One region of the Roseococcus sp. GW821-FHT12F05 genome, then DNA from elsewhere that is predicted to be linked to it. Evidence: riboswitches for the same ligand, from Rfam matches in the RefSeq annotation. Region 1 holds a riboswitch; the other holds the start of a gene.
The links. Region 1 has a riboswitch for thiamine pyrophosphate ahead of thiC (phosphomethylpyrimidine synthase ThiC). Riboswitches for the same ligand answer to the same signal wherever they lie in the genome.
Positions count from the first base shown of each region.

Region 2: linked by a shared signal. The riboswitch ahead of thiS (sulfur carrier protein ThiS) and the one ahead of thiC (phosphomethylpyrimidine synthase ThiC) in region 1 are both predicted to bind thiamine pyrophosphate.

Region 1 is NZ_JBXAQB010000003.1:262,363-265,756, reverse strand. Features, by position in the region: gene AC1ROY_RS09680 (amino acid ABC transporter substrate-binding protein) at 1-10, shown strand, start outside; gene AC1ROY_RS09675 (hypothetical protein) at 65-265, shown strand; gene thiC (phosphomethylpyrimidine synthase ThiC) at 303-2,117, opposite strand; TPP riboswitch at 2,162-2,272, opposite strand; gene AC1ROY_RS09665 (hypothetical protein) at 2,300-2,581, opposite strand; gene AC1ROY_RS09660 (Bug family tripartite tricarboxylate transporter substrate binding protein) at 2,664-3,394, opposite strand, start outside.
Region 2 is NZ_JBXAQB010000007.1:61,293-64,686, reverse strand. Features, by position in the region: gene AC1ROY_RS18195 (GTPase family protein) at 1-98, opposite strand, end outside; gene AC1ROY_RS18190 (thiazole synthase) at 169-981, opposite strand; gene thiS (sulfur carrier protein ThiS) at 985-1,221, opposite strand; TPP riboswitch at 1,264-1,374, opposite strand; gene AC1ROY_RS18180 (hypothetical protein) at 1,519-1,851, opposite strand; gene aroQ (type II 3-dehydroquinate dehydratase) at 2,214-2,669, shown strand; gene accB (acetyl-CoA carboxylase biotin carboxyl carrier protein) at 2,666-3,151, shown strand; gene accC (acetyl-CoA carboxylase biotin carboxylase subunit) at 3,293-3,394, shown strand, end outside.

The DNA.
Region 1 (3,394 bases):
GTTCCGGTGATCGCTTGCGTGGAGCAGGTTCGGGGCCAAATCTGATCCTCGAAGGAGACAGACGATGATCCTGAAATTGCTCCGCGCGCGGAAACGGCTCGCGAAGATGGCCCTGGGCGGCGCCTTTGCCGCCGGGGCGGTCGCGGGCGGCACGGCTGCGGCAGTGGCCATGACGGGTGTCGCCGTCACGGGCGCCGTCGGCGTCGCCGGGCTCTGCGCGCTGAAGCGCGCGAAGGATAAGCGCGAGGCTTCAACCTCGGCATAGTCGATCCGGGGAGGGCTCGCGCCCTCCCCTTTTTGCCTCAGTCGCCCGCGGCCACCGGCGGCAGGTAGATCGCACCGCCATTGCCGCGGAAGCTCTCGCTCATCTCGTCCATGCCCTTCTGGGCGGCGTCGCGGATCTCCTGCGTGATCTTCATCGAGCAGAATTTCGGACCGCACATCGAGCAGAAATGCGCGAGCTTGGCGCCCTCGGCCGGCAAGGTCTGGTCGTGGAACTTTTCCGCCGTCTCGGGGTCCAGGCCCAGGTTGAACTGATCGCGCCAGCGGAACTCGAAGCGCGCCCGCGAGAGCGCGTCGTCGCGCATCTGCGCCGCCGGATGCCCCTTCGCCAGATCCGCCGCATGGGCCGCGATCTTGTAGGTGATCACGCCCGTCTTCACGTCGTCGCGATCGGGCAGGCCCAGATGCTCCTTGGGCGTCACGTAGCAGAGCATGGCGCAGCCGAACCAGCCGATCATCGCCGCGCCGATGCCGGAGGTGATGTGGTCGTAGCCCGGCGCGATGTCGGTCGTCAGCGGTCCGAGCGTGTAGAAGGGCGCCTCGCCGCACTCCTCGAGCTGCTTCTCCATGTTGATCTTGATCTTGTGCATCGGCACGTGGCCGGGGCCCTCGATCATGACCTGCACATCCTGCTCCCAGGCCACCTTGGTCAGCTCGCCCAGCGTCTCCAGCTCGGCGAACTGCGCGCGGTCGTTGGCGTCGGCGATGCTGCCGGGACGCAGACCGTCGCCCAGCGAGAAGCTGACGTCATAGGCGCGCATGATCTCGCAGATCTCAGGGAAGCGTTCGTAGAGGAAGCTCTCCTTGTGGTGCGCGAGGCACCACTTCGCCATGATCGAGCCGCCGCGCGAGACGATGCCCGTCACGCGCTCGGCCGTCAGCGGCACATAGGCCAGCCGCACGCCGGCATGGATGGTGAAATAGTCCACCCCCTGCTCCGCCTGCTCGATGAGCGTATCCCGGAAGATCTCCCAGGTGAGCTCCTCGGCCTTGCCGCCGACCTTCTCCAGCGCCTGGTAGATCGGCACCGTCCCGATCGGCACGGGCGAGTTGCGCAGGATCCATTCGCGCGTGGTGTGGATGTTCCGGCCGGTGCTGAGGTCCATCACATTGTCGGCGCCCCAGCGGATGGCCCAGACGAGCTTGTCCACCTCCTCGGCGACGCTCGACGACACCGCGGAGTTGCCGATGTTCGCGTTGATCTTCACCAGGAAATTGCGGCCGATGATCATCGGCTCGCTCTCGGGGTGGTTGATGTTGGCGGGGATGATCGCGCGGCCGCGGGCGATCTCGCTGCGCACGAATTCCGGCGTCACGTGGTCGGGGATATCAGCGCCGAAGCTCTCGCCGTCCCGCTTCATGCCCAGCGCCGCGGCGCGGCCCATGTTCTCGCGGATCGCGATGTATTCCATCTCCGGCGTGATGATGCCGGCGCGGGCATAGGCGAGCTGCGTCACGGCCTTGCCCGCCTTGGCGCGCAGCGGCAGGCGGCCCTGGCGGTCGAAGAGGGGAACACGACGCTCCTCGCCGACCTTCAGCCCGTCATCCTCGGGCTTCTGCTCGCGGCCGGCGATGTGCTCGACGTCGCCGCGGGCCATGATCCACTCGTGGCGGTGCGGCGCCAGGCCGCGGCCGATGTCGGTCACGATGCGGGCGTCGGTGTAGGGGCCGGAGGTGTCGTAGACGCGCAGCGGCGGCTCGCCGCCGGAGACCTCGATCTCACGCATGGCGACGCGGATGTCAGGGTGGAGCTGACCGGCGACGTGCAGCTTGCGCGAAGCGGGCAGCGGGCCGGTGGTGACGTTGGGGCCTTGCGGCGGCAGGCTATCGGGCATTCTCGGACTCCCATCGCAATAGATTGAACGAAGGGAGGTGGCTGTGACGCCGAGTTGCCCATCCCTTCGCCGGCATGACCCGGATCAGGTTCGAAGGGTGACCGCGTCGCTCGCGGAATCTCAGCCCTGCGGAAAGGGCTCCCCTTGGATGAGGGAATCCTGCGCCTTGTTGCGGGCCGGAGTCAAACCCGGCCGGAGTTCACCGAGAAGAGCCAGAGCGGGAGGGCGGCGAAGAGGACGACCGTCAGCAGGGCGGCGACAAGGAGGATGCCGCCGCGCGGCAGGCGCCGACCGAGAAGCGCGGTGAGCAGCGCGGCCAGGAATCCCGAGATCAGGAAGTGGATACCGTAGACCGGCCAGAAGACGAGCAGCATGACGAGTCGGGCATCGATGCACAGCGTGATGACGATCGCTGCCAGCCAGCCGAGCGCCGCACCACCGAGTGCCAGAGAAAACCGTGCCATCCTCTCCAGTCCCCGCGGGTCCAGGGCCCATTGGTCGTCCCACTGGGCCCCTGGTGGGGAGTTTGAGGGGGCAGTGCCCCTCTCAATCCACCGTCGCGCCGGAGATTCGCACGACTTCCCGCCATTTCGCGAGGTCTTGTTCGATCACCCGGGTGAATTCCGCCGGCGTGTCCCCGATCGCCTCGAGTCCGAGCTCGCCGAGGCGCTGGCGCAGGGGTGCCTGCCGCAGTGCGGACTGCACCGAATTGTAGACCTTGCGAATGATCGGCTCCGGCGTCCCGGCCGGCGCCACGAGCCCGCTCCAGCCCGAGATCTCGTAGCCCTTCACGCCCTGCTCGTCGAAGGTCGGGATGTCGGGCACAGAGGGCCAGCGCTGGGCGCTGGTGATGGCGAGCGGCCGCACCTGGCCCTGCTGGATGAGCTGCGTCACGCCGTTGAGATTGCCGAACATGAACTGCACGCGATTGGCGAGGAGGTCCACGATCGCGGGACCGTCGCCGCGATAGGGGATATGGGTGATCTCGATCCCCGTCATCGCCTTCAGCATCTCGCCGGAGAGGTGCGTCGTGGTGCCGCTGCCGCCCGAGCCGTAGTTGAGCTGGCCGGGCCGCGCGCGGGCGAGCGCGATGAACTCCTGCAGGCTGTTGGCGGGAACCGCAGGGTTCACGATCAGCACGTTGGGCGCGGTGGTGATGCGCGTGATCGTGGAAAAGTCCTTGAGCGGATCGAAGGGCACCGTGCGGTAGAGCGCGGGGTTGATCGCGAGGATGCCGAGCGTCCCGTAGAAGATCGTGTAGCCATCGGGCGCCGAGC
Region 2 (3,394 bases), on a different contig from region 1:
TGCCCCGCACCGGCGGGACCGAGGAGCCAGACCACCGGCATGGACTCGCCATCGGCCGGGTCCGGCATCGCCGCCGGCGGGGTCAGGAACTGCGACATGAGGGGAGGCTCCGCCGTGGCAGGGGAGCCTCTTCCTAGGCGGCCGGGCGGACTCCGTCCTTGAGCCAGATCAGGCGGGGCGGATGAGTCCCGTCATCGGGCTCGACGCATCCGCCCGGTAGTCGCGCGGCATGCGGCCGGCGAGGAAGGCCTCACGCCCCGCGATGACAGCATGCTTCATCGCAACGGCCATCCGCACCGGGTCCTGCGCATGGGCGATGGCGCTGTTCAGCAGCACCGCGTCGCAGCCGAGCTCCATGGCGAAGGCGGCCTCGCTGGCCGTGCCGATGCCGGCGTCCACCAGCACCGGCACCTTCGCGTTCTGCTTGATGCTGCGGATCATGTAGGGGTTCACCACCCCCATGCCCGAGCCGATCGGCGCGCCCAGCGGCATGATGGCGACGCAGCCCATCTCCTCCAGCCGCTTCGCCGCCACGGGGTCGTCCGCGCAATAGACCATCACCTCGAAATTGTCGGCGAGCAGGGCCTGGGCGGCCTCGAAAGTGCCGGCCATGTCCGGGTAGAGGTAGGGCGGCGGGCCCAGCACCTCCAGCTTCACGAGGTTCCAGCCGCCGGCCTCGCGCGCCAGCCGCAGGGTGCGCACCGCCTCCTGCGCCGTGTGGCAGCCGGCGGTGTTGGGCAGATAGGTGTAGTCCGTGGGCGGGACGAAATCCTGCAGCATGGGCGCCGAGGCGTCGCTGAGATTCACCCGGCGGACCGCGACGGTGACGATCTCGGCACCGCTGGCCCTGATGCTCTCGCCGGTCTGCTCCAGCGTCTTGTAGCGCCCGGTGCCCACGATGAGGCGCGACTTGAAGCGGCGTCCGGCCACTTCCCAGCTGTCGTCCGTGGTGTCGATGGGTGCGCGGATGTCGTCGGGCATGGCTCAGCCCCCTCCGATGAAATGGACGATCTCGATGGCGTCGCCGGCGCTGAGGAGCGTCGCGGCATATTGCGAGCGCGGCACGATCTCGAGGTTGCGCTCGACGGCGACCTTGCGCTCCGCCAGGCCGATCTCGGCCAGCAGGCCGGCGACGCTGGCGCCTTCCGGCATGGTCCGCGCCTCGCCATTGACCGTCAGCGCCAATACGGCGGCGGTGGGCGGCATCAGGGTGTCAGGCATCGCTCGCTTCATCCCACAGATCGATTCGAAGGGGAGGGTGGCGTGGTGCCTGTTGCCCATCCCTTCGCCGGCATGACCCGGATCAGGTTCTAAGGGTTGACCGCGTCATCCGCGGAATCTCAGCCCTCTCGAAGGGCTCCCCTTGGTCGATCGATGCTGCGTCCTCCGGCTCGGGAGAGTCAACATCCTGAGCGGAACATGGCGGCGGCCGGCGGGAGGAACAAGGGGCGGCCGCCCCTCGGCGGGAGAAGCGGCCCGCGCCCGCCGCCGCAACGGCTCCGGGCGCGGGCCTTCGGGTCAGTTGCGGACGGCCAGCGTGCTCGAATCGAAGTTGATGACGCGGTAGTTGTCCCCGACCTTCACGACGGCCCGCTCGCGGCCGAAGTCGACGGCCACGACCTCGGCGAGCGGCGTCCCGGCCAGCTGGAGGTTGTTGAGGAGGATGACCGCCAGGACCTCGTAGACGGAGTTCCCGTCGGTCGCGCGGCGCTGGACCTCCGCGCGGGTCTGGGGCGACAGCTCGGCCAGGATGGCCTGCTGAAATGCCGGGCTCGGCGCGGCGAAGGCGGAGGGCGAGGCGAGAACGGCCGCAAAGCCGGCGATGCGCGCCATGCGCGTGAACGTGATCATGTTGCGTTCCTTTTCTTGGTCGACACAGGCGCGGCCGGGACTCTCGCGGAGACGGCGAATTCACGTCCGTCTCGCGCCCGTCATGGCCGGCGGCGCAGGACCCACGACCGAGCGTCCCAACACAAAAGACGGAAGAACGGGCCGGACAACCGCGCGGCGGGCTTATAGGGCCGAAAAGAGACAATCTGCCGAGGCATGGGACTGACGGCACGTCATCGCTGCCGGATTCGCCGGCCCCGGAAAGAGGCGGCGCTGCCCCGCCTCCCCGGCCGCGCCGCGGGGATCGCGTCGGCCGGCGCTTGCCGGTGCCTGTTATCGCGTGCTAGCCCCGGCCCCTTCGAGAGGCCCCTCCGGACATCCACATGAACCTCATCGCCGTGTTCAACGGCCCCAACCTCAACATGCTGGGCACGCGCGAGCCGGAGAAATACGGCACTGCGACACTCGACGATGTGGAGAACCTCTGCGCCGAGGCGGCGGAGGAGCTGGGGCTGGCCATCGACTTCCGGCAATCCAACATCGAGGGTGAGCTGGTCTCCTGGATCCAGGAGTGCCGCGGCCGCGCCGCCGGCATCGTGATCAACCCGGCGGGCTACACCACCACCTCGGTCGCCATCCTCGACGCGCTGCTGGCGGTCGGGCTGCCGGTGATCGAGGTCCACATCACCAATATCCATCGGCGCGAGGAGTTCCGGCACAACAGCCTGGTCTCCAAGGCCGCCACCGGCGTCATCGCCGGCCTGGGCGTCGCGGGCTACGCGCTCGCGCTGCAGGCCATGGCGGGGCTGATCGGTGGAGACGAGGACGAAGACGCATGACGAGCGGCATCCAGTTCGACCCGGAGGCGATCCGCAAGCTCGCCGAGATCCTGCGCGAGACGGACCTGACCGAGATCGAGCTCTCCGAGAAGGACGCGCGCATCCGGGTGGCCCGCATCCTGCCGGCCGTGACGGTCGCGGCGCCGGTGATGCAGGCGGCAGCCCCCGCGGCGGCCGCGCCCGCCGCAGCCCCCCCGGCCGCGGCGCCGGCCTCCGCCGTCGACCCGGCGGTGCTGGACCTCAAGAATCCGGGCCTCGTGACCTCGCCGATGGTGGGTGTGGCCTACCTCTCGCCGGAGCCCGGGACGCCGCAATTCGTGCAGCTCGGCGCCAAGGTGACGCAGGGCCAGACGCTGCTGCTCATCGAGGCGATGAAGACCTTCAACCAGATCAAGGCCCCGCGCGCCGGCACGGTGACCCGCATCCTGATCGAATCGGGCACGCCGGTGGAATACGGCGAGCCGCTGGTGCTGGTTGAGTAGGTCCAACCACATGGGTCCCGCGCGCGAGGATTCCGGCCGCAAAGCGGCCGGCGCCGCCCACTCCACTTTCCGGCTCGGCGCTCCGATGGCGTGGCGAAGCCAAGCGGCCGAAGGCCGCGCCCGGCGTTCGAGGGCACAAAAATGATCAAGAAGATCCTGATCGCGAACCGGGGCGAGATCGCGCTTCGCGTCCATCGCGCCTGCCAGGAGATGGGCATTCGCACCGTCGCCGTGCACAGCACC